DNA from 2 places in the Paenibacillus hubeiensis genome. Region 2 is predicted to be linked to the other one. Evidence: riboswitches for the same ligand, from Rfam matches in the RefSeq annotation. Region 2 holds a riboswitch; the other holds the start of a gene.
The links. A riboswitch is a leader RNA that binds a small molecule or an ion and turns the genes downstream of it on or off. The one in region 2 is predicted to bind S-adenosylmethionine.

Region 1: it holds a riboswitch for S-adenosylmethionine, as region 2 does, so the genes downstream of both, metA (homoserine O-acetyltransferase MetA) here and RSX24_RS20625 (methionine ABC transporter ATP-binding protein) in region 2, are expected to answer to the same signal.

What each region holds. Positions count from the first base shown of each region.
Region 1 covers NZ_JAVYAE020000001.1:903,897-918,926, forward strand. The annotation lists gene RSX24_RS04305 (cation:proton antiporter regulatory subunit) at 1-487, shown strand, start outside; gene RSX24_RS04310 (cation:proton antiporter) at 492-1,730, shown strand; gene RSX24_RS04315 (YitT family protein) at 1,837-2,742, shown strand; gene RSX24_RS04320 (zinc-binding alcohol dehydrogenase family protein) at 3,098-4,111, opposite strand; gene RSX24_RS04325 (aldo/keto reductase) at 4,108-5,073, opposite strand; gene mqnC (cyclic dehypoxanthinyl futalosine synthase) at 5,313-6,452, opposite strand; gene RSX24_RS04335 (YybH family protein) at 6,795-7,184, opposite strand; gene RSX24_RS04340 (aminotransferase class I/II-fold pyridoxal phosphate-dependent enzyme) at 7,190-8,368, opposite strand; gene RSX24_RS04345 (PLP-dependent transferase) at 8,361-9,548, opposite strand; gene metA (homoserine O-acetyltransferase MetA) at 9,573-10,490, opposite strand; SAM riboswitch class I at 10,747-10,877, opposite strand; gene corA (magnesium/cobalt transporter CorA) at 11,327-12,262, shown strand; gene RSX24_RS04360 (HRDC domain-containing protein) at 12,372-13,373, opposite strand; gene RSX24_RS04365 (ROK family protein) at 13,602-14,480, opposite strand; gene RSX24_RS04370 (MOSC domain-containing protein) at 14,506-15,030, opposite strand, start outside.
Region 2 covers NZ_JAVYAE020000008.1:250,349-265,378, reverse strand. The annotation lists gene RSX24_RS20655 (DUF456 domain-containing protein) at 1-265, shown strand, start outside; gene RSX24_RS20650 (putative polysaccharide biosynthesis protein) at 325-1,953, shown strand; gene RSX24_RS20645 (DUF2515 family protein) at 2,216-3,502, opposite strand; gene RSX24_RS20640 (thioredoxin family protein) at 3,627-3,971, shown strand; gene RSX24_RS20635 (COX15/CtaA family protein) at 4,234-5,172, shown strand; gene RSX24_RS20630 (Cthe_2314 family HEPN domain-containing protein) at 5,355-6,089, shown strand; SAM riboswitch class I at 6,171-6,310, shown strand; gene RSX24_RS20625 (methionine ABC transporter ATP-binding protein) at 6,539-7,567, shown strand; gene RSX24_RS20620 (methionine ABC transporter permease) at 7,567-8,226, shown strand; gene RSX24_RS20615 (MetQ/NlpA family ABC transporter substrate-binding protein) at 8,264-9,100, shown strand; gene RSX24_RS20610 (DUF2167 domain-containing protein) at 9,191-10,201, opposite strand; gene RSX24_RS20605 (SDR family oxidoreductase) at 10,545-11,351, shown strand; gene RSX24_RS20600 (NifU family protein) at 11,485-11,730, opposite strand; gene RSX24_RS20595 (YuzB family protein) at 11,811-12,065, shown strand; gene RSX24_RS20590 (NAD(P)/FAD-dependent oxidoreductase) at 12,062-13,123, opposite strand; gene mqnE (aminofutalosine synthase MqnE) at 13,354-14,460, opposite strand; gene RSX24_RS20580 (HesB/IscA family protein) at 14,903-15,030, shown strand, end outside.

The sequences.
Region 1 (15,030 bases), on a different contig from region 2:
ACGTGAAACGGATTTGCCGGGAATCGGCCGAAAATTTCAGATTGAAACGAGCAGCGGAGACAAAATCGTTGTCATTATCCATGATGACGGAAGACGGGAAATGTATCATTTCGAATACGACGACCCTGATCAAAGCATCTCCATGATCACGCTCGATGATCATGAGGCAAGACAAATTGCCGCCATTGTAGGCGGATTGACCTACAAACCGAAGCAGCTCGAAAACATTGAAGTCACTTTCGATGACCTGATCATCGAATGGTATAAAATCGAATCCTCTTTTGGCTGCATCGGCAAATCCATCGGAGAACTGGATGTGCGTCAGAACTCCGGGGCAACAGTCATTGCCGTTGTAGAGAAAAATCACAAAAAACATATCAGCCCCGGTCCGGAGGTCGTGATCACGGCAGAATCCACGGTTGTTGCCGTTGGCGAACGCAACCAGCAGAAGCTGTTCAAGTCTCTCCTTCTGACCGGAAGGGGGTGACTGCATGGACCATTTGGTATTTGAAATCGGTTTGGCCCTTGTGCTCATCGCGGCTGCGGGCCTGATCTCGGCAAAACTGCGCTTTTCGGTCGTTCCGTTCTACATCTTGATTGGGATGGCCGTCGGCCCCCATGCGATGAAAATCTGGCATTTGGATTTTCGTTTTATCGAAAGCCAACCCTTCATCGACTTTATGGGACGAATCGGGATTCTGTTCCTGCTCTTCTATCTCGGATTGGAATTCTCGGTCGGAAGATTGATCAAATCTGGCCGTTCCATCGCGGTCGGTGGTTCGATCTATATCGCCATCAACTTTACGCTAGGTTTGGTACTCGGTTTTGCTGCGCAATTTCCGGTAGCGGAAGCCCTCGTTATCGCTGGAATCACGACCATCTCCTCCAGTGCCATCGTGGCCAAAGTGCTGGTTGACCTTAAACGGACGGCAAACCCGGAAACGGAAATGATTCTTGGCATTATTATGTTCGAGGATGTGTTCCTCGCCGTATATATTTCCATCCTGTCCGGACTGGTGCTCAGCGACTCGTCTTCCATCGGAGGCGTCCTCCTGTCCGCTCTTGTCGCACTTGGTTTCATGCTTATCGTCATCATACTGGGGCGCAAGGCGACGCCATTGCTGAACAAAGCTCTCAAAATCCGTTCCAACGAGTTATTCTCGCTTGTCGTTTTCGGTGCATTGTTCCTGGTCGCCGGCTTCTCCGAAACCATTCACGTTGCGGAAGCGATCGGTGCCTTGCTCGTTGGTCTGGTACTGGCGGAAACGGAGCATGCGAAACGCATTGAACACTTGATTCTGCCATTCCGCGACTTCTTCGGCGCCATCTTTTTCTTCAGCTTCGGTCTGTCTATCGATCCGTTGGCCTTGGGCGGGGAAGCGGTATGGCTTGCCTTGATCGCGGTGGTCGTTACCTTGTTCGGCAACTTCCTGGCAGGCATGCTGGCAGGACGAAGCGCCGGACTTTCACCGAAAGCTTCCGCCAATATCGGGTTAACCATCGTTTCGCGCGGCGAGTTTTCCATCATTATGGCCAACATGGGCAAAGCTGGCGGACTACTGCCGATCCTGCAGCCTTTTGCGGCGCTGTACGTTCTGATTTTGGCCATACTCGGGCCGTTGTTGACCAAAGAGTCCAAGCATGTCTTCCGTTTGCTGGACAAAATATTCAAGTTCAAGAACCCTCGTAAAAAGAAAGAAGAAACCAAGGTGCTTCAGGAAGAAGGCTGATGCCTTCTGACCCAGGCAATCCCTTGAAACCAATCGCGGCTCATTCGCCGTTCTTTCTGTAACCCACCCGGGGAGAAGGGCTCGCAGCCGCAAAGGAGGATGACGCATGAAAGCACCTCTGATCTCGGCTAATCCGGCGCAATCGCCCGCCAAGACCCGAACGAAGCCCACCCATCGCCTGCTTAACCTGCTTTTGGTGGTCGTTGGCGGCATTCTGGCCTCCGTGGGCCTTGAATTGTTCTTGCATCCGAACAAAATCATTATCGGCGGAATCACGGGCCTGTCCTCGCTATTCGCTCACTGGACAGAGATGCGAATCGGTTTGTTCCTGTTTTTGTTTAATGTACCTTTTATTTTTCTGTCCTATCGGATCGTTCAAAAAAAGTTCGTATTGGTCAGCGTTCTCGGGCTGGTTGTCTTTTCGATCGGCGCCCTCGTGCTTTATCCAATGCCGCCACTGGTAGAGCATCCTCTGGCTGCAGCCATCTTCGGCGGTCTGTGCCTTGGACTAGGCATCGGACTTGTAGTAAGGTATGGCGGAACGCTGGATACGCTGGAAATCGGTGATCCGTCCTCCCGTCCGCCGGAACGCCTGTTTAGCGGGAAGCGGATGCTGGTTGAAAAAATAATTATGCTGATCAACTTGTTGATTCTGACGGCAGCCGGTGTTGTATTCGGCTGGGATCAAGCGATGTATTCCGTGATTGCCTACCTGATTGCGTACGAGATGGTGTATATTGCTTTTCGGGGATTTACGTCGAAGCGCAAGTTGTATATATTGACCTCCAAAAGCGATCAGGTGCAGGCCGCGCTGCGCAAACGACTGCGTCGTGAACCTGGAATACCGTTTGCAGCTGCAGACATAACGCAACCCGCTAACGCGGATGGCTGGATTCAGCAAATTCCCGGCACGCTCTATTATGAAATCCACGTTCTGGAAATGATCTGGCTCAAATCGGTCGTACGGCATATCGATCCGCATGCCGGCATCGTTACCCACCCTGAAAAATAACCAGGGGATTCAAATAAAAACTCTCTCTGATCTGTGTGTGGCATGCTTCCGCACCAGATCAGAGAGAGTTTTTTGTTGTTATAGAAACTGCATTAATCAATCACACTAGGCCACTACGAGTGCAGTACCATCTTCCGATCGCTGTTATCCCCAGATTATTTTGAATCTCCTTTTCTAAGGAGTAATCCGGTGATAAGCCTATGCTTCCGATGCAGCTTTCTTTCAGAAAGCTTTTAAGCGAACGCTTCGCTTCTTCAGATTGGTTCTGCCTCTTCGTTAACGTGTGTATATTTTTTGCCGTTTATATATTTATTTCGCAGCACACGTCCGCCAAATTCCCGGTCGGCACATTTCTTTACAGTTCAACAACGGCTTTTACGGCCTGCGTTTCAGGGAGCAGCAGCCGATTCATGAAATCAGGCAATTCCTCGAAGCGTGCCCTGTGGGTAATGAAGCCGTCCATATTCAACGTTTTCCCGCGCAATACAGCCATCACACGTTCAAAGTCCTCACGCGTGGCGTTGCGGCTTCCCAGCACTTCCATCTCGCGTTTGTGAAATTCGGGATCATGCAAAACAATGTCCGCCTTCACCAAACCGACATAAATCAATTGCCCACCATGAGCAACATAACGAATCGCTTCATTCATCGATTGCACGTTTCCGGTGGCGTCAAAAACGGAGGTTGCAAAATCCCCTGAGGTTAAATCGGCAATCCGGCCTGCTGCGTCGTCCGCTGCAATAACAAGTTCATCCGCCCCGGCCCAGGTCCGGCCGAGTTCCAGCCTGTTCGCATTTCGGTCGACAGCAATGACCCTCGCTCCTGCCTGCTTCGCAAATGCCATAACGCCCAGACCGATCGGTCCGGCTCCGATGACCACGAGCTGATCTCCAGGTTGTATGGCCGACCTTCTGACGGCATGCGCGCCAATGCTGAGTGGTTCGATCATGGCCGTTTCGTCCAGGGTCAGGCCGTTTGCCTTGACCAGGTGTGACACGGGAACGGCAATTTGCTCGCGCATTCCGCCATCCACATGCACGCCCATCACCTGCATGGAAACACAACAGTTGGTTTTGCCTCTTCGGCACGCGATGCATTGACCGCAGTGAAGATAAGGAATGATGCTAACCTGATCTCCCGGCCGCAAACCGGCTTCATTGTTTCCGATTTGATCAATTACGCCTGCCAATTCATGCCCCAAAATACGCGGGTAAGTAAAAAAAGGCTGATTTCCTTTATACGCATGAAGATCGGTGCCGCAAATGCCTATTCTGCGAATCGATACCAGCGCTTCTTGATCACCCATGACTGGCTCGTCCACATGCCGATGGGCCAGACGGTTAATCTCTTCGCATACGATTGCTCTCATTTCGGTTCCCCCTTGGCTGTCTGCTGCCTTTTTTCGTTATATTCGGGCCGTCCGCTCGTCCAGGTGACATTATGGATCGGAGCCAAAATGCGGAGCACCTCGTTCAGCAATTCCTCATCCATAGGCTCCTCGATCCAGGCCACGTTGTTGCGAATGTTCCGCTCATTTGCACTGCTCACCAACGTGGTCGGAATTCGTTCGTGGGCTGTGGCAAACTGCACGGCCAGCTTGGCGATATCGCTCCCCTGCTCCATGCAGAAGCGGGCTGCGTCCAGACATGCCTGCTTCACCTCGTCATCCGCAGGATGCCAAGCAGGCGTTCCTCTCGTGCTTAACAATCCCATCGAAAGAGGAGAGGCGTTGACCAGGCCCACGCCTTCTTTGTCCAGAAGCGGCAGCAAGGACAATAAAGAATTGTCGTTCAGCGCATAATGGCAATAGGAGATGATGGCATCCGCCTCAAGCCGAGGCAGCATGTATTCGAACAGCAGCAGGGGCAAGCCGCAAATGCCCGCATATCGGATAATGCCTTGTTCTTTCAGCTGCAACAGCGTCGGAAACGCTTCCTCAATGATGATGTCGGCCGGAACGAATTCGATATCATGCAAAAAGAGGATATCGATATACTCCGTATGGAGCCGCGCCAAACTTTCCTGCACGCTGTCCAATATGCGTTGGCGGGAGAAATCGAATGCGTTTTCACCGTAACGTCCTGCTTTGGTAGAGAGCGTATACGAACTGCGCGGGAGCGACTTAAGCGCCTCGCCGAGCACCGTTTCCGCTTTGGTCAACCCATAATAAGGGGAAACATCGATATAATTCATTCCTGCGTCCACCGCCGCATGCACGGTCCGCATGCCTTCGCTGCGATCAATATCCCGAAATACCGAACCCAGGGAGGATGCACCAAAACTGAGCACGGGCACCTTCAGGCCTGTATTGCCCAACACTCTTTGTTTCATAAGGAAGCCCACTCCTTTCATGATGATATATACTTCTTCCGTTCTGAATGCCCTTTCATTTTATCAGCTTAAAATGATTATAAAATAGCGTTCAACGTGCAATATGTACTCTTTTTTGATCTTTTTCTGAGCTTTATTCGATTATATTTTTTGTAGGTACATGATCATCCTGAAAAAACCCGCCCCTTCTCTTGAAGAGAAAAAGGCGGGCCGGAAGATATTATAATGACGTTTACATCCTAGTTTTGCATCACGAAATCATGCTCTACCGCATTCTGTTCTTCGTCGAACATGCGCAGGATTTCATATTTGGTATTACGCTGTGCCGGAATATAGCCGGATTCGCGAATCAGCTGCAAAATGGAGCCAATGTTGACCTTATATGTCGCACCTGCGGCAGAAACGACGTTTTCTTCAATCATCGTGCTGCCGAAATCGTTACATCCGAATTCCAGCGATTTTTTGCCGATTTCCGGTCCCATCGTTACCCAGGAAGACTGGATATTTTTGATGTTGTCGAGCACGAGGCGGCTGATCGCGACCGTTTTCAAGTACTCTTCCGGCGTTTGGCGCTCCAGCTTGAGATTTGTGTTATCCGGCTGGAAGGTCCATGGAATAAAGGCCAGAAAACCTTCGGAATCATAGTTGTTCGCGATGCATTCATCCTGGGCTTCGCGGACGCGCATCAAGTGCAGCGCACGCTCTTCCATCGTTTCGCCCAACCCGATCACCATCGTTGCGGTTGTGTTCATGCCGATGCGGTGAGCCGTCTGCATGACGTCCATCCAATCCCGCCAGGAACCTTTCAGGCGGCTGATTTTGCGGCGAGTCCGATCATCGAGGATTTCCGCTCCGCCGCCAGGCAAGGAATCGAGTCCGGCAGCATGAATTTCCCGCATAACCTCTTCCAATGTCAGGCCGTCCGACACTTCGACCATTTTGCGGATTTCAGCCGGCGAGAAGGAGTGCATCGTAATTTCAGGGAAACGCTCCTTGATCGCTTTGAGCAAATTGGTGTAATAGCTGAATGGCAGATTGGGGTTGGTGCCGCCCTGCATCAAAATTTCGGTGCCGTTAACGTCAACGGTTTCCTGAATTTTCTGGAAAATCACCTCATCTGGAAGCACATAGCCTTCATCCGAACCCGGCCGGCGATAGAAAGCACAAAAACGGCAGTACACGTCGCACACGTTGGTGTAGTTGACGTTACGCCCAATGACGAAAGTTCTGTAAGGCTCGGGATGCATGCGTTTCATAATAACATTGGCAGCAGCCCCGATTTTGTCGATCTCGTTCGATTCAAACAGCTGAATCGTGTCTTCCAGGTCCAAACGTTCGCCCCGAAGGGCTTTATCTAGGATACGGTCTACCGTACTCATTGTGAAAAGCCTCCCTCATGAAGAGAAATATGATCACGATCCGTCCCGACTTGTTCAATGGCATTTTGCAGCAGGCCAACCTGCATATCGATCATTGGATGCAATTGCAAAATGCGTTTCATATATAGGCAAGTTCTGGTGGCAACATCGCAGTTCGTTAATGCTCTATCTATCGTAACACAGGTTACATGTGAAAAAAAGCACCTTATGAATAAGGTGCTTTAAAAATAAGTAAAAATATGAATATTCAAAAGACGCGATAATGGCAGCGATGCTTGAGCCCTGAAATTGCCTGAAACAGTTGGAATACTTCCCCAAAGAGCATCGTATTCCGAGGTTCCGTTACCCAGGAATGCTGCTTAAATGTTCGTGGATCAGTTTCCAGCCTAGCTCCGTATCTTTAATGAATACATTGGTTGCCCGTCCACTGCCCTTGACCAATTTCCCCTGCAAATATCCTTCATATTTATATTGGTAAACGCAGGTCGCCGTATTCCCGTCAACGGCAATCCATTGGACATCTGCTGCAGAGTAGACCTCTTCCTTGATCATATCCCAGGCATGTTCAAAATAAGCCTGGATCTCTTCTGGCGATGTACACGTTTTATCCGAGAACCAATAAACCGCATTGGGGTGCAGCAGCTGTCTAACATTTTGGAAATCATGCGTATTCGTTGCTTCGATATAACGGTCCAATGCTTGGATATAATCCTCTGCCTCGATAAATCCCAATAAAGTTACCCCCGTAATGCCTGATCCAGATCTGCAATCAGGTCGTCGATATCCTCAAGCCCGACGGAGAACCGGAGTAATCCGTCCGTAATGCCGCGATCACGCCGTACTTCGGCAGGCATGGCGGCATGCGACATCATCGCAGGATAGGACAGGATGCTTTCGACCGCTCCGAGACTCACGGCAACAATTGGAAGTTTCACGCGGTTCAATACGGCTTTGGCACGCTCACCGGACCCTACGTCAAAGGATACAACGGCTCCATATCCGCTCGATTGACGCTCATGCACTTCGCGCCCGGGATGCTCCTGCAGCCCTGGATAGAAGACAGCCTCGATGTCACTGCGTCCGCTGAGCCATGCGGCCAGTTTGGCCGTGCTCTGTTCGCTGTGCGCCATGCGTGCGCCCAGCGTTTTCATCCCGCGCATGAGCAGCCACGATTCCTGTACGCCAAGAACGGTTCCCAGACCGTTTTGCAGCTGTTTCAACTGGCGTCCCAGCGACTCCGTACGCGCAACGGCAAGACCTGCCAGCACGTCACTGTGTCCTCCCAGAAACTTGGTCGCACTGTGCACCACGATATCAACGCCAAGCTCGATCGGGCGCTGGTAATAAGGTGTCATAAACGTGTTGTCCAAAATGCTGATCAGGTTATTTTCTTGAGCCCATGAAGCTACCGCGCCGATGTCGGTAATTTTCAGCGTCGGGTTGGACGGTGTTTCAATATATACTGCTTTGGTGTTTGGCTTGATTGCCGCCTTCACCTCGCCGAGGTTCGTCATGTCCACGAATGTCGTCTCAATGTTCATCCGGTTCAAAATGGACGTCAGCAGGCGGTAAGTGCCGCCGTATACGTCTTCCGTCACGATGACATGGTCCCCGGCAGAAAACATCATAAACACGCTGGAGATCGCCGCCATGCCCGATGAATAGGCAAAGCCTCGTACGCCGCCTTCCAGCAGGGCAATATAATCTTCCAGCGCCTGGCGTGTCGGGTTGCCCGAACGGGAGTAGTCATGCTGCGGCGGATTGTGAATATCGAAATGATGGAACGTCGAAGCCTGATAAATCGGCACGCTGGATGCGCCGGTGGCCTTGTCCACCTCATCGCCGAAATGAAGCAATTTGGTATCGAATTTCAGCTCGCTTGCCTGTTCGTTCCCGTTATGGTTCTGCTCACTCATGGCTTTCCCCTCCTTCAACTTCGCGCTGCGCTGCCTCAAGCGCACCGCCCAGGTCGGCAATCAGGTCATCCACATGCTCGATGCCAACGGAGAAGCGAAGCAAACGGTCATCCACGCCGACGGCGTCGCGGATTTCAAGCGGGATGTCGGCATGTGTCTGCACGGTAGGATACGTCATCAACGATTCGACTCCGCCCAGGCTTTCGGCAAAAGCGATCAGCTTGATATGGCGCAGGATCGGCTCTACATAACGGGCATCCTTCACCTTGAAGGAGAAAATCCCGGTGTTACCGCTGGACTGTTTGTTTTGCAGCTCATGGCCTGGATGATCCGACAGACCGGGATGGAACACTTCGGCCACTGCAGGATGCTCCAGCAAATACTTCGCAATCGTCAACGCGTTGTGCTCATGGCGTTCCATGCGGAGAGCCAGCGTTTTCATCCCTCTCATCAACTGGTAAGAATCGCTCGGGGACAACACGGCACCGATGGAGTTATGCAGGAATGCCATTTCGGCAGACAATTGCTCGCCTTTCGTTACGATCAGACCGGCAAGCACGTCATTGTGACCGCCCAAATATTTGGTCGCGCTGTGGATGACGATGTCGGCTCCAAGCTCAATCGGACGTTGGAAGAACGGCGTCAAGAGCGTATTATCGACGATGGTCAACAGACCATGGCTTTTCGCCCAAGCACTAACGGCCTCTATATCTGTGATCATCATCAGCGGATTTGTCGGTGTTTCAATGAATACCGCCTTTGTATTCGGTTTGCGCACTTCTTCAAGCGCCGCGAGGTCATTGGTATCTACATAGCTGGCAGTTACGCCGAAACGGGATAAAATCCGTTCCAGCAGGCGATACGTTCCGCCATACAGGTCCAGCGAAACGATTAGGTGATCCCCCTGTCCGAACAGGGAGAAGATCGTTTGCAGGGCAGCCATGCCCGAACTACACGCAAACCCGGCATCGCCGGATTCCAATGCAGCTGCTGCTTCCTCCAACACTTTGCGGGTCGGATTGGTCGTGCGGATATAATCGAACCCGGTGCTCTGCCCCAGCTTTGGATGGCGGAACGCCGTTGATTGATAGATCGGAAAATTCACCGCGCCCGTGACCGGTTCATTGACGGACCCGATTTGGGCCAGTCGACTTTCAATTTTCAGCTTGTTGTCTTCCATTGCTGCATCCTCCTGTTATCACAATTAAATTTGCGGACCAATATCGTAAGGGGTTTCCTGATACACATAGTAATTGAGCCAATTAGAGAATAATAAGTTTGCATGCGCCCGCCAGGTTGCCGGAGGAACACGGGAAGGGTCGTCATTCGGGAAGTAATGTTTCGGCGGATCGATGTTCAATCCTTTGGCCACATCACGATCATATTCCCATTTCAGCGAAAGAGGATCGTATTCGGCATGGCCTGTCACGAAAATTTGCTTGCCGTCCTTGGTGGCTACCAGGAACACGCCTGCCTCCTCCGACTCGGACAAAATTTCGAGATTGTCGTTTTTCAAAATATCTTCGCGCCGTACTTCCGTATGGCGGGAATGCGGGATGTTGAACACTTCGTCAAATCCGCGCAGGAGCGGAACATGGGATTTGTTCACCGTGTGCGGGAAAACGCCGAAGCATTTTTCGGCCAGCGGAATTTTCGGCACGTCAAAATGATGATACAAGCCCGCCTGCGAAGCCCAACATATATGCATGGTCGACGTAACGTTGGTTTTGGTCCATTCGAAAATCTCCTGGATTTCCTTCCAATAGTTCACGTCTTCGAAATCCATCTGTTCCACTGGAGCGCCGGTAATGATCATGCCGTCGAAACGGCGATGCTCAATCTCGTCAAACGTTTTGTAGAACAGGTTGAGATATTCCTGAGACGTGTTTTTGGAGGTATGGGATTTCGGATGCACCAGCACGATGTCCACCTGAATCGGCGTATTCCCCACAAGGCGGAGCAATTGGGTTTCCGTTGTTTCTTTGGTCGGCATCAGGTTTAAAATAGCAATGCGCAATGGGCGAATATCCTGCTTGTAAGCAGACGATTCATCCATTACGAAAATGTTCTCTCCCGCAAGCACTTCCTTTGCGGGCAAGGCATCTGGTATTTTGATCGGCATGGTGTGTAACTCCTCCTTAAGCATAGATAGATGCAGGCTTAGCTGCCAAGAGCTGGTCTCCGAGCGCAGACGCAATGTCCACATGCAGCCCTTGTCGTCTACGGGACAGCCTTAAATTGCTTAGCGAAAATCAGTGCTGAGAAGTCGGTGCATATACCAGAACAATCGGATGCCCAAAGCCCAGTCATTCCGATAATTATAACAAAGACCTTCCTCGGACTCCGAGAAAGGTCATATGTAAAACGGATATGCGCCTCTCTCATCTCTCAGTAACAACAGTGCCTCAATGTATGTGCACTTAGTCGCTGCAAGAATTAGCACCGTGCGGTTATGCCGCCGGTTGCCGGGTTTCATCGGGCCAGTCCCTCCACCTACTCTTGATAAGATTTCGCCGTATTCAATTGTTGATAGCATGTTTAACGTATACTTTAAAACAATAACGCCTACTCGTCAAGCATATGTTTGCAGGTCTGTTTTTATGAAGCGGAACCGTTTGTTCCCTACATTCATAGACTGCTGTGTGGCGCCAAAATCGACACATTTTTACGCTTGAAAGCACCATGTACGAGCGGTATACTAGACAAGTGTTGCATACCCTTATGTGAGAGGTGACATATTCAATGGATGGCGACCCGAGGCCTGATTGGCAGACGAGTTCCAGCAAACTGCATAGTGAATTGACATCAGCATGCCGGCAGCGGGACGTTTATTCCGTTTGGATACCAAGTCATCCCGTCTGATCTCCAGACCCCGCTGCCGACCGGCTGATCTGTTCCTTTGCGCCCTAATTCAAGAGTGATCCGCCATAGTGGCGGGTGCAGAAGGAGTGGATAACGATGAAAATCCGGTTGGTAAACAACGGTGTATTTATCCCGGTGGACGATATTGAACAAACGCTGACGCCACCAGCAGAGGGATTCTACTGGATCGATGCAGACGTTGACGATTTGGCGGTGCTCCAGCCCCTGTTCATGATCCATGATCTGGCGGTGGAGGACTGCCTTAGCGAGGACGAACAGCGTCCAAAAATCGAAATTTACGAAAATCATTATTTTATCGTCATTAACAGCATTCGATTCGATGATGAAGAAATCTTCTTGCGGGCTGTCAACCTGTTTTTGGGCAGACATTTCATTATAAGCGTGACCAAACAAAAGGTCAGCGAGCTGCGTACACTGAAGCCCATCTTATGGGAACAGGAAGCCAACACGCCGGACCGTTTCTTGTACTTGTTGATCGACTTGATCGTCGACAATTACTTCACGGTGGGCGATCGGATCGAGGCCCGCATCGAGAAGCTCGAGGAAGACATTCTGATGCACACCAAAAAATCCCACCTGAACGAAATCATCGGGCTTCGCAGTGAGATTTTATGGTTGAAAAAAGTACTGGGACCTCAGAAAGAGGTCATCAATACGCTGAACAAAAAAGATTTGCGTCTCATCGATGATCAGCTGCAGAAATACTTCAGCGACATCTACGAGAACGCCGTTAAAATATCGGAGACATTCGAAACGTACCGGGATCTTATGGGCAACTTGCGCGAAGCCTATCAATCCAGCATCGCCAACCGCGCGAATGAGATCATGCGTGTGTTTACCGCCATTACGACGGTATTTATGCCGCTGACAGTCATTACCGGAATTTACGGCATGAACTTCACGAACATGCCTGAGCTCGATTGGAAATATGGTTATTTCGTCGTCATCGGCATCATGATTACTTTAGGTTTGAGCATGTTCTTTATTTTCCGCAAAAAAGACTGGATTTGAACAACCTATGCAACTGTCAAACGGTCGACGAGGCAGCCCTGGTTTCGGGTATGCCTCGTCTTTTTTTTGCCTCCGTCACAACACCCCTCCCGTTTCCGTTCTCCCGGTGTTATCCTGCATTTTTCGCGGTTTCTGCAGAGCGGCGAAAACGAATGCGAATCATGCGCAAACGCTCGTACACTTGCTCCAAATTCGTTCCGCTAGGTCTGTCCGGGCCATATACTTTCTGCATCACAGGTTTAAGAAACGAATCGCCAAGCACTTCATACGCATTCCACACTGCTTCCTGTTCTTCCTCGGGCATCACGGCCAGTTCGGCATCCAGCAAGGAATCCGTGTCGTATCCTTCGTCATCCAAAATTTCAAGCCATTCAATCAGTTCCCTGCGCGACAAACCGGACCGGTTGACGATCTCTTCCAAAGTAAGTCCTTCTTTCATGCCTTCAAGCACCAGTTTGCGCGTCGTAAATTTTTCCAGTTCCTGCTTGTATTTATGCTCCTTCTGTTTGTACAGCCAACTCTCGTATTCTTCTTCCTTGAGCTCAGCATATACCCAATCGAGCGGAAAACCATGGGATCGCTGCAAGCCATGAGTATGCTCGAGCCACTCTTGGCCGTATTCGGACGCTTTGCTCTCGCCCACGCCCGGGAGCTGCATCAACTCCTCCAACGTTTGAGGAACATATGCGCTAATCATGCGGAGCAAGCGATTCGTCGCGATGAAATACGGGGCTTTGCGGTCCGAAGCGGCTCGTTGCCTGCGCCAGGCGCAAAGATCCTCATACAACACCTCATTGCTGTGCAATTCGCTGTAACATTGCAGACGCTGTCCGCCATAACCGCGATCTTTCAACTCGTCGCCGTCATGAAACAAGCCTTGCAGCAGCGGTCGATACCCTTCACCCATGCGCGTAGCCAACTGATGGCGGTAAACATGCAGCAATTCGTCCCATGAATCCCCCTCGTACCAGACCATATCCTCGCGATCCCCTGCTTCATAACGGCTCCACACCAACTGCCAGCTTCCCTCTTCTTCACCGATCCACAACTGGGCAGGCTGCTCTTCCTGCTCGAACATTCTGGTTAATCTGTTCATGAAAATAATTTCCATCTTGGACTCCTCCTTATGTTGTAGCAGAGCACAGCCAACCAGACACCATGCCAGGCCATCATGCTGATGGGCAGCACAAAAAGCACCCCTCCTGCAATGTAATGCAAGAGAGGTGCTTCCTCATCAACCGTGCTATGCTGTTGTTCATATCATACCATATTGGAAAAATTCGTCAACCGTTTCGAAGGTAAAAAGAGGCATTATTTCTATATTGCAAATAGAACAAACCTATTTTTCCAATGCTAATTTCGCAAGCGCAAGCGAACCGCACAAGCCCGCGTTATCGCCCAGTCCAGGCGGAACGATATACTGATCGATTTCGGATTGAATCATAGGATGCTGGACGTATCCAGCCAGAAGCTCCTGCAATTTGCCCTGAATCATCGGGAAGAGATGCTCTTGCTTCATGACCCCGCCACCCATAACGATCTTTTGCGGGGAGAGGATCAGCACAAAGTTCATCAATGCCTGTGCCAGATAATGGGCTTCGAGCTCCCACGCCTTATGGTCCGGCGACAGTTCATAAGCCGGTTGCTCCCAACGTTTGTTGATCGCCGGACCTGCTGCCAACCCTTCCAGGCAATCGCCGTGATAAGGGCAGAAGCCTTCATACGCATCTTCTGGATGACGGCGCACCACGATATGTCCCATCTCCGGGTGGGATAAACCGTGAACCATTTTGCCCCCGACGACCGCACCTGCCCCGATGCCTGTCCCCACGGTGATATACAAGCAGCTGTCCAACCCTTGAGCAGCCCCCCAAGTAGCTTCACCCAATGCTGCCCCGTTAACATCCGTATCAAACGTCATTGGCACGTCGAAATGCTCTTTCAGTTTGCCGATCAGGTTGTACTGCCCCCAATGCGGTTTTGGCGTTGTCGTAATGTAGCCATAGGTCGGACTTCCTTCGATCGGATCGATGGGTCCAAAGGATCCTACCCCAAGCGCCGCAATATCTTTGCCTTCAAAGAAAGCGATGACTTGAGCCATCGTCTCTTCCGGCGTTGTCGTCGGAAAACTTACCCGTTCAAGCACCTCGCCTTGCTCTGTCCCAATTCCACACACAAATTTGGTACCACCTGCTTCAATTGCACCTAAAATCGTCAATTCAGTCACGCTCCCATTCAGATCATCAGTTGTTTTCGTTGTCCAGCTTGTCCAGCCGTTGAAGCAATGTCTCTCTCCAACTATCCGACAACGCGGAAATAGTCAAAAGCGAACGCATCGCAGCAGCATCCTGCTTTCCTTGATGCATGATCCGGTTGGCTTCCATTACGGTCATCGATGTTTCATCCGTGGTCACACGTCTAAACGCCGAGCCAGGGCCGATTTCACCTTCACGGAGTACGCGAAAATAAAATCCGGTATGCCCGCTTTCCTGAAAATAGACCGGAAGCTCTTTGTAATCATACCTGGCGCCCAATTTGAAACATGGCTGCCTCGGTTGGCTGACCTGTACGACGGCTTCACCGAGTTCAAACACGTCGCCAATCCGAATCACTTCTTCCGGACAGCCCGTCACCGTCAGATTTTCACCAAATGCCCCCCAGTCAAGCCTGCGATCCATCAGCTGCTCCAAAGCCGGGTAACGGCTGTAGTCATATACGCAGAGGGCCTTGTCCGGTCCGCCATGGTGCACCAGGTCGGCCTGGCCATC
Region 2 (15,030 bases):
AAAGTTCGGGGGCTCCAAGCTATCCACCACGCTCAGCACAATCGGCGTCATTATCGGCCCGTTTGTGATTCCGGCATTTGGTCTGGTGCTCGGTCCGTTTATCGGAGCGTTTCTGGGTGAGCTGATCGGCGGATCTTCGCCTTCCAAGGCGACCAAGGTCGGCTTCGGCTCGGTCGTTGGCCTGTTCACCAGTACGGTGATGAAAATCATTTTGCAGATCGTTATGATTGTTCTGTTCATTATTTGGGTGGCGAGATTCGCATAGACGTTCGGGCTTGGTGATCCAGGCGGGTGCGGCCCATGTGGGGAAAGAAGGGAAACAGGTTGTCTAAGAAAGAAAGCTTTATCAAAGGAACGCTCATCCTGGCGGCCGCGGCGCTCGTTGCAAGGGTGCTTGGATTGGCTCAGCGCGTGCCGCTGGATCACATTCTCGGCGATATCGGGAATGCATCGTTCACGATTTCCAATACGGTTTATTTAATGCTGTTAACGGTGGCGACGGCGGGCATACCGAGTACACTGAGCAAAATGGTATCTGAACGTTACGCCTTGGGCCGCGGCGGAGAGGCCCGGCAGATTTACCGGGCGGCGCTGATCTTTGCGGCCGCAGCCGGGGTCATCATGTCGACCCTGCTGTGGTTAGCGGCGCCATTCTACGCGACGCACATCTCCAAGGTGCCGGGATCGGTCAGCGCCATCCGCGCGCTGGCCCCTGCATTGCTGCTCTTCCCGGCCATCGCGATGATGCGTGGTTACTTCCAGGGCCGTGGCAACATGACGGCCGGAGGCATATCCCAAATTGTGGAGCAGTTCGCCCGCGTGGGTACCGCGATACTGGTGGCATTTGTGCTGCTGCAATGGAATTACGATGACCAGACGGTGGCCGCCGGGGCATCGTTCGGGGGCGTATTCGGCAGCATCGGGGCGTTTGCGGTGATGCTGTACTTCACCATGAAGCAGCGGCGCGTGGACAGCGCCGCAGCACTCATCGAGGAGCGTTCAGAAAAGCTGCCGCTGGGCGGAATCTATGGGGACATATTCAAATTGTCGATTCCGATCGTGCTCTCTTCCTTGGCGGTTCCAGCCATCAACTTCATCGACACTTCTCTTGTCGTTCCGCTGCTGAGCGGAAGGATCGGTCTGGAAGAAGCGACGGCCGTTCTGGCGGTGCTTGGTATGAAAGCCCAGAGCATTGCCGGAATTCCTCCGATTTTGGCCATTGCGCTCAGCACGTCGCTGGTGCCGGTCATTTCGGCGGCATTTGCCCGCAAGGATGAAGTTCATCTGCAAAGCCAGATCACGCTGGCCCTGCGCATTTCGATTCTGACAGGCCTGCCGATCGTCATTGCGCTGAGCGCAGCAGCGCATTCGATCAACGGTTTGCTGTTCAGCGATCTGGGCGGCACGTCGATCATTGCGGTATTGACGATCGGGACCATTTTCCAGATCACGATGATGACGACGAATGCCATTCTGCTGGGCGTAGGAAAGCCGCGCATTACGATGATCAGCGTGGCGGCAGGCATTATCGTCAAGTTTGTGGCGAGTTTGATTTTGGCCCCGCTGATGGGGATTTACGGCATTATTATGGCCACGGCTCTCTGTTTCCTGGTCATTACGTACCTCAATCTCAGGGTGCTGCGCAAAATCGTTTCCTTCTCCATCATGGGCAACCGTTGGACAGGCCTTGCCGTTACCGTCTTGATCGCAGCGGCGGTAGGATTCGGCGCGAACTGGACGGGCAATCAGGTATTCGGTGCTTTCCTGCCGGCGAGAATTTCCTTCCTGCTGACGTGTATGGTGGTAGGCGTTCTGGTCGTTGCGGTTTACCTGCTGCTGCTGGTCGTGATGAATGTGCTACGCAAGGACGAACTGGGCAGCTATCCGCGAATTTTGCAAAAAGTATTGCGTCCGTTGATGCGGTTCCAGCGCGGACAGGCACAACGTGGGTAAGCAAGGGAGAATCGTTGATTGGAACGCGAATGGGCGTTCTCAGATAAAAATAAAAGAAGGTCCTGTCCGCTCTAGAGCTGGCAGGACCTTTTTTCAATATTTGTGATGAAACGTTGGGCTATATAGGCCGAATTGGAAATTTGCTCAAAAACGGATGGATCAGAAAGAATCTGGAGAAGCGGAGCTAAAAGCTTTCTGTAAGAAAGCTCCATCGAAAGCATACGCTTCGCGTTGATCACTGGATTCTCCAGGATCATCCAACCTAGTGCAGGATGGTCCGGGCATCGTGGGCCAGCGCGGTTTTCAGGATGCCGAATCGATGCTCGTGACTGATCTCGAAGATCCAAGGACGCTTGGGCGTGCTGATGTGAGAGAGGCAGTCGGCGTTCTGCAGCCAATCGTATCTCGGAAGAGGTTCATAAGGCGTCTCATGCCAGACGTCAAGCAGTCTCGGGCTGTACAAGCGCTGTCCTTCCGGAAGCCACTCTTCGTCCATCAGCTCAGCGCTGCTTCGTTGGGAGGTGTTATTCCCCGATTCATGCTGAACTGCGGTGAACAGTCCTGGCCAATATTCGGCGCGAGAGCCTTGATGGGGAACGGCTCGTGCAAATTTCAATACCCCGTCCAGCACCTGATCCATGCCAAATAGCATGGCATACAGGCTTTTGCCAAATGCAATGCGTTCATCCAGCTTGTCGAACCGCTCCAGTACTCGCCCGACGATACCCAAGCCCTTTCCGAGAGGAAATACGATCTGGTTCAGCCCTGCCAGGTTGTGCAATCGGAAGGAAGGGCTGGAGATTACGTTTTTGTGGAAATACGGGTGCTGCACGACCCGGCCTTCAATATAGTTTTGCTCATTAATAATTAATGCCGTGCTGAGCAGCGAGCTGCACTTCTCCAGCCAGAAGCGCTCCCAGAAAGGCGTCATGAACGCCGATACATGAAAATGGGACAATAAATGAAAGCAGCTTCGTCCAAGGCGGCGGCTATGCTGATATAACAACAGTTGCGGATAAGCGTCCTGGAAAATAAGAGCATTGCACCGCTCCAGCAAACGGTACGTCTGCTGCCGGGAGGTTTCGTCTTGCAAATTGCGCATGAGCCCGCTTTGCAGGTCGGTCATGTGATAGCCGCCATTTCGGGACACCATATGGGCAAGCAGCGCCCAGTGCAATTCGGGGCATTCCTCGTAGCAGGCGAGATAAGCGGCGGTTCGCGTAATATTGCTCCGGTTGTGTTCCCGGGTTTGACGGGAGACGTCTTCGAGAATGATGCAATCCTCCTCGCATAGGGGAGCGTTTCTGGCAAGGCGGGCTGCGGCATGGTCTGTGCCGGTTTTGCCAGGCAGCAAACGCCGAATCTCGGAACGCAGCGCTGCCGCGGTATCCTCGTTCCAATCGAGGTCACGCGCAGGGTGCCTGAGCCGTGCGGAGGCATGCCACGCGGCCTGTTTGCCGCGCCATGCTTCGCGGGCCGCTTCCGGAAGGGAGCGCATGAACTGAAGCATGGCTCCGAACGGGGCAGAATCGGTGCCAAGGAACATCATGGCGTACTATCCTTTCTACTGATGGTTATCTTAAGTATGTGCCGAAGAGTTGACTTCCACTCGTCAACATGCTTATGTGTATAAAGAAGAGACATGCTGCTAAAAAAGAAAGGAAGATGCTGTGATGCAACAAATAACGTCCAAACCGGAATTCGACGTAGCTATTCAGTCTTCGCGGCTTACCGTTGCCGTATTCAAGGCCGATTGGTGCGGGGATTGCAAATTCATTGACCCGTTCATGCCGGAAGTCGAGGAAAAATATGCAAACGAACTGACTCTGGTCGAGGTAGACGTGGATCAGGTCGGAACGGTAAGCGAAGAGCAGAACATTTTGGGCATTCCGAGCTTCGTCGCTTACACGGATGGCCGGGAACTCGTTCGTTTCGTGAACAAACTGCGCAAATCCAGAGAAGAGATCGAGCAGTTTTTGCAACGTGCGGTTGAAGTGTATAACACGATTCATAAATAAGCTTTTGGTCGAAAGCGCCATTCCCAACTGAGGGAGGCGCTTTTGTTTTGTCATTTTTAGGGAATGCTGAAAGAAGGCCGCTTGCACGTGATCCGCTTGTCCGAATCTCACCCAGACGTTAACATTTTGTCACAAACCGCGCCGTCAATGACTCTTTTATCCGTTATAATGGATTTAGTTGTGAAATAAATGTCAAAGTAACGAACCTCATGAAGGGAGTCATTCCTTCGCAATTTAAAAATTTAACTGCAGGTGAGAAAAATTGAAGCATTTAACCTTGTTTAAATGGTTGACCGTATTAACCTGTCTTGTCATGTTCATGGCCACGTTTGGTGGCGGCGTCGTTACGCGGACCGAGTCCGGACTCGGCTGTGGCGCCGAATGGCCTCTATGCAACGGCAAACTGGTTCCGGCCCATACCGTTGCCTCCTTGATCGAATTTTCCCACCGTGCCGTCAGTGCGTTGGCAGGGCTGTTGTCCATTGCCTCGTTCGTTGCGTTTTTACGGTTCGGCAAGCCCCGCCGAGATCTGCAATTGTTCTCATTGCTGACATTGTTATTTGTCATCATACAGGGGATCATGGGCGCATTCGCCGTCGTCTTTTCCCAGTCATCGGCGGTCATGGCGCTGCATTTCGGGTTTGCGCTGATCGCCTTTGCCAGCTCGCTCATGATGGCTTTGGGCATTCGCCAAGAGGCCAAGCATGGCGGACTGGAACGTTTGAACAAATATCCGCGAGTGAGCAAAAATTTCCGGAATCTCGTGTGGTTCTCCACCATTTACACGTACCTGGTTGTGTACACGGGGGCTTTTGTAAGCCATACGGATTCGGCTGGCGGCTGTTCCGGATTCCCTCTATGTAACGGGCAAATCGTTCCTGAACTGTCCGGCGGCGTTGCCGTAGCCTTCATCCACCGTTTAGCAGCGGTGTCGCTCGTCGTCGTGATTGCGATTCTGGGGCACTATGCATACCGCAAACATCCGGATAATAAGGAGCTTAGAACGCTGGGTGTGGTGTCGGTTGTGCTGGTGTTGCTGCAAGTGTTTATCGGTTTCCTGATGATGCTTACGATGAATCGTCCGGAAGTGTACATGTTTGTTGCCTTGTCGCACATGCTTGATATTGCCATCCTGTTCGGCATATTGACGTACATGAGTTTTCTGGTATACAAACTGCACAAACCGGTTAATCGGTTCTGATCTGCTTTCCCAAGTCCACCTGCCCTCGTGATGCATCGTCACGGATGCGGGTGGATTTTGTTTGATCCGCACCGGATTCGGGTACGCTATGGTGCAATAGCGCTGTGCGTTTACTCGGTCTCCGGTTGGGGTTATGCTTAAGTTGGGTGGTTGAGACAGATTGGACAAGAGGAGGCATGCTCATGCTGCGAACACTACTGGGTGAACCCCCGCGCCGGAATGAAGGCGTTCTGGAAGAAGCGATCGAAGCGATGGTGGAAACGCTGGAGCTCCTGCAGCGACAGTTGGACCTGAATCAGGACCCGACGCATGATTACCGCAAACTGTATGTTTGGACCCAAGGTTTGATATCCTCGCTGGATGAATTGGAGCAAAGCTGTTTTGCGGCTTCCCATTTTCGGAAAAAGGTGAAAGCAGGCTCTACGGAAGACATGACCGCTGCCGAAAAGGCGGAATATGCGCGCTACGTATATTTCTATAAGGACGGCTTCATTCGCTGTTTCGCCATTTTGGACAAAACCGGAACGGTCATCAACGAAATTTTCGACCTGAATACCTCAAAGGTCAAAGCCCACTTTTCCTACTTTACAGTACTCAGGCAGTTCGGCTATGCTAAAGTTCATGCCGATTTGGCCGAAGCGCTGATCCGGATCAAAGAAAAATACCGCGAACCGATGAGCCGATTGCGCAAGCGACGCAACATGGAGATTCATTACATGAACTGGGAGATGCAAGATGACCTGTGGCAGCTGCATCAAACGCTGCAGGGCAAAGTGCAGCTGGAGGATCTGGACCAGCATCTTCATGAGCTCAGGCAAGGAACGGACATGGTGTGCGAAACTATCAAGACGGCTTATGGCTACATTAATGCCTTGTGGCGTGAGCACGGCTTGAATCGCAAAAACAGCACCCATTAGGGTGTAATATTTACCTTTGACAAACCGGAATACTTGGATTATACTGAGTTCCTATATTCAATACTGATTAAAAATCATATATTCTTATCGAGAGCGGCGGAGGGACAGGCCCGATGAAGCCCGGCAACCGATTTATGGGGTGTGACACGATGTCATTCTTTATAGATGTTAGGTGCTAATTCCTACAAAATGGTGCAGAGCACGATTTTGGCAGATGAGAAGGCATAATCTTTCACGCAAAGAGCCCTTTTTTCTGCAGAGGGGCTCTTTTTTGGTTCGGGGAGAATGCAGATCGGAAGGATCTGCTTGCAATACAGGTTTATGATTACTCGCCAAACGATGATCGGTTTGCTCGGGAGATATGACTAAAGTCGTTTTTCTCGGCTCCGAAGGAGTTTTTCCAGCCTTTCGGGTAAAGATACATGTAATGGCGGGAAGGAGAAGCTATTTTGATTGAATTAAAGGCATTAACCAAAACATACGGCAAAGGCGCCAAAGCAACGACAGCGTTAGCCGAACTCGACCTGACCATTCAAAAAGGCGAGATTTTCGGCATTATCGGCCACTCCGGGGCGGGAAAAAGCACGTTGATTCGCTGCATGAATTTGCTGGAACGGCCGACGAGCGGCGAAGTGTGGGTCGACGGCGTCAATTTAACGGAGCTTGGGAAACAGGGGCTTCAGAAGCAACGCCGCAAAATCGGCATGATCTTTCAGCATTTCAACCTCCTGTCATCCGCGACGGTGTACGACAATGTGGCATTTCCGCTCAAGTTGGCCAATGCACCCAAGGCGGAGATCGACCGCAAGGTCAAAGAGATGCTTTCTCTGGTCGGGTTGGAAGACCACAGCGGCAAGTATCCTGCCCAACTCTCAGGCGGACAGAAGCAAAGGGTAGGCATTGCCCGCGCGCTGGCCAGCGATCCGGCGGTCCTGCTTTGCGATGAAGCGACCTCGGCGCTTGATCCGCAGACGACGGCCTCCATTTTGAAGCTGCTGCTGGACATTAACGAGAAGTACAATCTTACGATCGTACTGATTACGCATGAAATGCATGTCATCCAGAGCATATGCGATCGTGTGGCGGTCATTCACCAGGGAGGCATCGTGGAGCAAGGGCCTGTAACGGAAGTATTTCTCAAGCCGCAGCATGAGGTCACCCGCGATTTCATCCAGCGGGACGATGCCTCGGCGGAGCTGTTGGCAGTCAGCGCACCGGTCAAAGGTGACGCTATGGCTAACGGAGCTTCCCAACTGGTGAGAATCTCTTTTCTGGGAGAAAAGACATATGAAGCCATTCTGTCCAGAACGGTCCGCAAAACTGGCGTGGATTTTGCCATTTTGCAAGGCACGATTTCGACCATCAAACAAGTTCCTTACGGACAATTGACGGTAAGGTTTGAGGGCGAGCCTGCTTCCATCAGGCAGACGATGAACGAACTGGTTGAGCAGGGGCTTGATGTGGAGGTGCTACAATAATGGATTTTTCAAGCATTCGATGGGAAGAGATCAGCCAGGCTACCGTTGAAACGTTGCAGATTCTAGGGGCGTCCGGCCTATTCACGGTTATTATCGGTTTGCCGCTTGGCGTTTTGCTGTTCATGACAGCACGCTCGGCTTCGTCGCAAGTCAAGATTTTATATACCATTCTCTCTATTATCGTTAACATTCTTCGGTCGGTTCCGTTCATTATTTTGATTGTTGCTCTTATTCCGTTCACCCGAGCTTTGGTTGGAACGGCAACCGGCGTGCTGGGCACCATTCCTCCGTTGGTTATTGCGGCTGCCCCGTATTTTGCGCGATTGGTGGAAACGACGCTGCGCGAAGTGGATCGCGGCGTCATTGAAGCCGCTCAGTCCATGGGTGCTTCTACAGGCCAAATCGTCCGTCGGGTATTGCTGCCCGAGGCACTGCCAGGTTTGCTGGCAGGCGTTACGATTACGATCGTGACCCTGGTATCGTACACGGCAATGGCGGGCATGGTTGGCGGCGGCGGGTTGGGTACGCTGGCGATCAACTACGGATACTACCGATATCAAACGGAAATCATGATCGTGGCCGTCATTTTGATGATTATTCTTGTGCAATTGCTGCAAATGGGCGGCGATCGTCTCGTCAAAAAGTTCACCCGGAAATAACACATAGATCAAATTTTAAGGAGAAGGGGTTTTACACATGAAAAAATGGTCCATCGCTTTGCTGAGCCTGATGATGATCGCGGTCCTTGCGGCATGCGGCAACAACAAGGATGCCGACAGCGGCGCAGATAACGCAGGAGGCGCTCCACGTACCGTCGAATTGAAAGTCGGAGCTTCGCCTACGCCGCATGCCGAAATTCTGGAAGCCATCAAACCCGAATTGGAGGCCGAAGGCATCCGTTTGCAAATCGTAACGTTCAACGATTACGTTCTGCCGAACCAACAGCTCGCCGACAAACAACTGGATGCGAACTTCTTCCAGCATCAGCCGTACCTGGATGAGGAGAACAAAGCACGCGGATTCAATCTTGTTTCCGTAACTCCGGTGCACGTTGAGCCGTTTGCGGGATACTCCAAAAAAATCAAATCGCTGGATGAGCTGCAGGACGGCGCGAAAGTAGCGATTCCGAATGATCCGTCCAACGGCGGACGTGCATTGCTGCTGCTGGCCAAAAAAGGCTTGATCACGTTGAAGGACAACAACAACATCTCGTCTACAGTGCAGGATATTACGGCTAATCCGAAAAACCTGGAATTCATCACGCTTGATGCAGCCATGATGCCTCGTCAACTGGATGAAGCCGATCTGGTCTTCATTAATGCCAACTATGCGTTGGAAGCCAACCTGAATCCGGAGAAGGATTCCCTGTTGATCGAAGATTTGCAAGGCAATCCGTATGCCAACATTTTGGTTGCGCGTGAAGATAACAAGGATGCAGATGCCATCAAAAAATTGGCAGCCGCACTGAACTCCGAAACCGTCAAAACATTCATCAAAGAACGTTACAAAGGCGCAGTGGAACCTGCATTCTAAATAGATGCGCAAATCAAACAAGCCGTTCATCGCTGTTCAAGCGACGTCGGCTTGTTTTTGTGCATGGTCATAGAGATGCATTGATGCAATTTATTTTTTTTCCAAATCCGGTTTGGAACGATCGTTCGGTGATGAATCATCCGGATTGGTAGACTGTTGTCCGGCCGCAACTTGTTGATAGGCTTCTTCAGTCGGCGTAAGTTCATCCTGTTGTCCATGTGCATCCGTTGGATTTTTTCTTCCCGTCAATTTGCGGCGAAGCCATCCGAATATACCGACGATGGCGGCCACGATGACGAACCATCCTTTTTTCAGCAATAGCAGCAATCCTAATTTCTTGGCTACGGCAACCCCGGCGCCCCCTAGAATCAGGCCGGTTAACCCCAGCTCGGAAGATTTGTCGACCGACTCGTCGAATTCCTCGTATTTCTCGCCAGCGTTAACATGAAGCTGCCCAAGCACGCTTTCCTCGAACTGCTTGCGATTTTGTTCGAAATGGGCGGTATCCGTAATGAGAATCACGCCGATATATCCTTCGCGTGTCAGTACGTTTACGTTATAGTTGACAATCGGTTGTTGCGCCGCGTCCTTCGCGCCAAGAGAGTAAATCAACTGATGTTTCGCACTCTCGTAAGCAGGCTCGATTTCCCAACCGGTGATGTAGAGCCGATTTTCCGGAGAAGACTTTTCGTTCTGCTCCTCGGTACCGCGTTTGTAGCTGTCGAGAAGCTCTTCGGCATCCAGATTGTCTTTGTCGCTATCATCGATATGTCCCGTGTCGTTGTATTCGAAAATGACATACCAGCTGGACTGCTCGCCTTCGCCGTATAGGCTTCCGATTTCAGTGCCGTTCGGAAATGATTCCGTATCTTCCATAAAACGCTTCGTATTGGTTGCGTCCAAATAAGTCAGGCCGGGTGCGATTTGGAGGGTGGCTTTGTCATCCAGCGATACGGTGGCAGGACCGTCAATCCATTCATAGTCATCTGCGGTGCTGTCGGCAGCACTTTCGGCAGACGCGGTGAGAGCGAGCGGAAATTGCAAAGCGGTCACCAGCATAAGGGCGACAAGGGAGGTCAACCATCTTTTGTTGTTTTTCATTTCGGATTCCTTTCGAGGGCCCCATGCCTGGGCAGGAAAGTGCTGATTACAGCCTAGCATGAGCGTATGTATTATGTCTTTTTCTGTATAGAAAATAATGACTTATCGAAATTAACATATACCTCATACATTAATCAAGGGATAATTGGAAAATTGGGGTTATATTTCCTTCTAAAGTCCTACTCGGTTTTATTTTGTGAATGGACAACATATGAGGATCGTCCCCGCTCCAATGATTTTTTGCAAATATATGCAAGAGCATTTGGAGATGGGGAAGTTGTGAGGGAACGTCAAATCTTTTATACTGAATGAGTGACTGTGTTCTTGGAAGAGGGGGATGGACGTGAAAGGTAAAGTGGCCCTCATAACGGGAAGTGCCAAAGGTCTTGGCAAAATGACGGCACTGCGCCTGGCGGAACAGGGATGCCACATTGCTCTGAATTATGTGCACAGCCAAAGCGAGGCCGAAAGCCTTCAATCCCAGATTATGTCCACAGGCGTGCGCTGTATCGCGGTGCAGGCCGATATTTCACAACCGACAGACATTACCAGGCTGATCGCACGTGTGCAAAATCAGCTGGGCGATATTGATATACTTATAAACAATGCGGGACCGTTTGTCCGGGAACGCAGATGGTTTGCCGATTACTCCGCAGCCGAAATCCAGATGCTTGTGCAAGGCAATTTGCTCGGGCCCATGCTGCTGGACCAGCTCGTGCTCCCGGAGATGCGGCGCAAGAAGTGGGGAAGGATCATTCATTTCGGCTTTAGCCATGCAGGAGAGGCCAGATCATGGCCCCATCGCGCGGTTTATGCAGCGGCCAAGGTAGGCCTGGTTTCGTTTACGAAGACGCTTGCCGTGGAAGAAGCGCCATATGGGATCACGGTGAATATGGTATGCCCTGGCGACATTCGCGGCGCGAACAAAGAAAAGACGATCGATGAAATCCGGGAAATCAAGGATGAAGAAACACCGAGAGGGCGCCCGGGAAGCGGGGAGGATATCGCACGCGTAATCACGTATCTGTGCGAGGATCACTCCGATTTCATTACCGGAAACATTATGGATGTATCCGGCGGCCTGGATCCGATCCGCCCTAATATTTGGCGCGAAGATGCAGAGCAGCATGAGGCCGGGAAAAGCGAGTGATGCGAGCGCAGGCGTTGTAATAAATGTTTCCGCTTGGCTGGTCAGGAGTACAGTTCCGTGACGCAAGGCGAAAAAAGAGCCTCCGCTTCATAAGAAGCGAAAGGCTCTTGAGGTTTATTTCGTGAAGGATTGATTAGAATACTTGGACAACTTCTTCCACACCGTCAACTTCTTCAAGAAGGGCGCGTTCAATCCCGGCTTTCAATGTAATGGTGGAGCTTGGGCAGCTGCCGCAGGCACCGACCAGTTTCAGCTTCACGATGCCGTCCTCCACGTCGACCAGTTCCACGTCACCGCCATCGCGCTGCAGGAACGGACGAAGTTTGTCAAGCACGTCGGATACCTCATCGTACATGGTGCTTTGTGCGTTTTCGCTCATATTTTCAACTCCTTTCCTTCATATATTATATTACAAATGGCCATAAATTCAAATGGTCAAAGCAAGCAGGTGAACAACAAATGAGACCGATTATTGAATTTTGTGCCAATAATATGCATTTCGGTACCGATGAAGTGATGGACATGCTGGAAGAAAATCCTGACTTTGACGTCATCGAGTACGGGTGCCTCAGCAATTGCGGCCAATGTTACATGACTCCTTTTGCTTTGGTGAATGGCGAGCTTGTCATCACGGACAAAGTGGAAGATCTGTATAACGCCATATTGGCCAAAATTGCCGAAGCGGACGCCTGGGACGAGCTGGATCTTGACTAACCGAGATGCCGTTTAGACATCCAGAGCACACCGCTTTTCAAAATACGCGGCACGCGTCCCATCATGGACGTTTTGCCCATCAGCCCAAACCCAGCCTTCTTGCCGAGTGCGCCGAGTGTGCCGCGAAGCTTGAGGGGGTGAAGTTTGGGCTCTTCGCCTTTCCAAAGAGCATGCTGAATATGAGCGATCTGTTCACCCTGAACCTCGGCAGCCTGACCGCTAGGTGCAAATGGCACGCTGGCACAGTCTCCCACCACATATACATCCGTATATTCCGGAATTTGATAATACTCATTCAGGACGACACGGCCCTGCGGGTCTTTGGCGACATTCAGATCCTGCACGACTTTGACCGGCTGAATCCCTGCTGTCCAGACAACGGCATCGGTCATGATCTCTTCGTCGCGATTGTAAATGGCGCCTTGCTCCAGTCTGGAGATGGCCACATGGCGCTGCGATTCGACTTGATGTTCTTTGAACCATTCATGTACGTAAGCGGACAAGCGTTGCGGGAATGCGGACAACACGCGCTCACCCCGATCGAGGATCGTAATATTCAGGTCGGGTCTGCTTTCGCGCAGCTCAGCCGCTACTTCAACGCCGCTAAGCCCGCCGCCGACGATGTGCACGTGGCCGTAAGGTTTAACCTCATTCAAGCGCAGGTAAGTTTCCCTTGTTTTGCCGAAGCTTTGAATGGTACAGCTGAATTCCTCGGCTCCGGGCGTATTGTGGAACCGATCCGTACAACCAAGCCCGATGACAAGTCTGTCGTAAGGAAGCGGATCCTGTCCTTCGAATTCGATCTGACGGGCTTCCAGGTTGATCGACGTCACTTCTCCATACCGATGGGTAAGCTTTTCATGCACGGGAAAATGAATGCGGAGGTCGTAATCCGATACCGTTCCGGCTGCGAGCGCATAATATTCGGTCTTCAGCCCTTGGAATGGATTTCGATCCACCAAAACGATTTGAGTGTCTGCCGGAATTTTGCCTTCCAGAAGTTCTTTAGCAATCGTGAGGCCGCCGTAGCCGCCCCCAAGAATGACGAAATTTTTCATGATTGGCTTCCTTTCTGCACCAGTCCCGCAGGAAGCGGGGCTGTACCCGTGAGGCACAGGGCCATAATGGCGATCTGCCTCATGTGTTGTTTTAGGTTTGAATTAGTATATCTAAATTAGTATATCGAAAATTCAGGTCTTTCAAATTAGGGGCATTATTCCAATGGAAAGCATCGGTTCGGGATCCGCTCCCTTTTCGGTCAAGCGGATCTCGAGCCCGATGCTCGGGTTTACTCGTATACTTGGATTTCGTTGTAGAAGGTATCGCGTTCCACCGGGATTCGTCCGGCACCTTTGATCAGCCAGATGAGCTCTTTGCGGGTCAGCCCTTCGGGTGTCAGGGCACCAGCGGCGTGACTGATTCGTTCACGTACGATCGTACCGTGCGCATCCGATGCTCCGAAGCCGAGCGCGACTTGGGTCAGCTGTGGACCAATATTAATGAAGTAGGCTTTGATGTGGTCGATGTTGTCCAGCATCAGGCGGCTGATCGCGATCGTTTTGAGGTCTTCGTACGCCGAGTTGCGGCGCATGATGCTTGCATTTTTGCTCTTTGGCTGCATGGACAGCGGAATGAATACCATGAATCCGTTTGTTTCGTCTTGAAGTTCCCGGATTTGGGCCATATGGTTCACGCGGTCCTCATAGGATTCGATCGAACCATACAGCATGGTGGTGTGCGTCCGCATGCCGAGCAGGTGAGCCGTGCGGTGAACTTCCAGATAACGATCGACGTTCGCTTTGTCCACGCGCATTTTTTTGCGGTACTCATCGGAGAGAATTTCGGCTCCGCCCCCAGTGAGCGATTTAAGTCCGGCTTTTTGCAGCTCCTCAAGCACTTCCTTAATGCTTAGTCCGCTGATGCGTGTGAAGAAATCGATCTCTGCTGCCGTGTATGCCTTCAGCGTAACGTTCGGATATTTTTCGTTTAATGCACGCAAGGAATCGACATAATATTGAAAAGGAACATGGTTGTTATGTCCGCCTACAATATGGAACTCGCGTACGCCGGGATGAATATGCTGTTCTACGTAATCGATCATTTCCTGTCCCGACAAGGTATAAGAGCCTTCTTCACCCTGATCCTTGCGGAAGTTGCAAAAGGCGCAGTGGGCTTCACACACGTTGGTGAAATACAGGCTCATGTTTTCGATGAAATATACTTTTTTGCCGTTTTTCTTCAGGTTGGCCTCATTGGCCAGCTGGCCCAGAGTTAGCAGGTCATCCGTCTGGTACAGATAAACGCCGTCCTCTACGCTAAGCCTTACTCCGTTCTGTACTTTCTCGACGATTTCAGCCATTCTCTTGTCCGTGAACGGTGTTACCAATGTAGACATGTTGTTTCCTCCTGTTCTTGACCGGATTGGAGTTGCGCGCAGTACTGGCTGGCAGAACTACATAACAAAGATGCGGTCGTTTGCCGCCTTCCGTATAACCAACTCGTATTGACCCGGTTGCAGCGCATGCTGCATTGCGTAGCTGTTTTTTTTCGCGAAATGAGCCCTCCGGCTTTATATGCATTGGGGACTGCAGCACAGTCTCGAAATGTGAAAAAAATTACAACTCTAAATATGACCATCGCTTGAAGAAGTCATGACAAAATATCGACATTTCAAATCGATCACCTATCCATTATAAACCTCGTGTCCCGGGGGTTCAATATGCTGGAAAGAAAAAGGAGGAGCGGAGGCAAGAAAACACGGGCAAACATGACTTGAGCCCCTTGACGCGGTGGAGTATAATTTAGAAAGAGTTCAAATTAAAGGAGAGTGACCTGGCATGATCAGCATCAGCGAAACGGCTGCCGAGCGGCTGAAGGATATGCTGGCTCAGCAAGAGACACCGGACATGTTCCTGCGTCTTGGCGTAGCACCGGGCGGTTGTACCGGATTTTCGTACGCCATGGG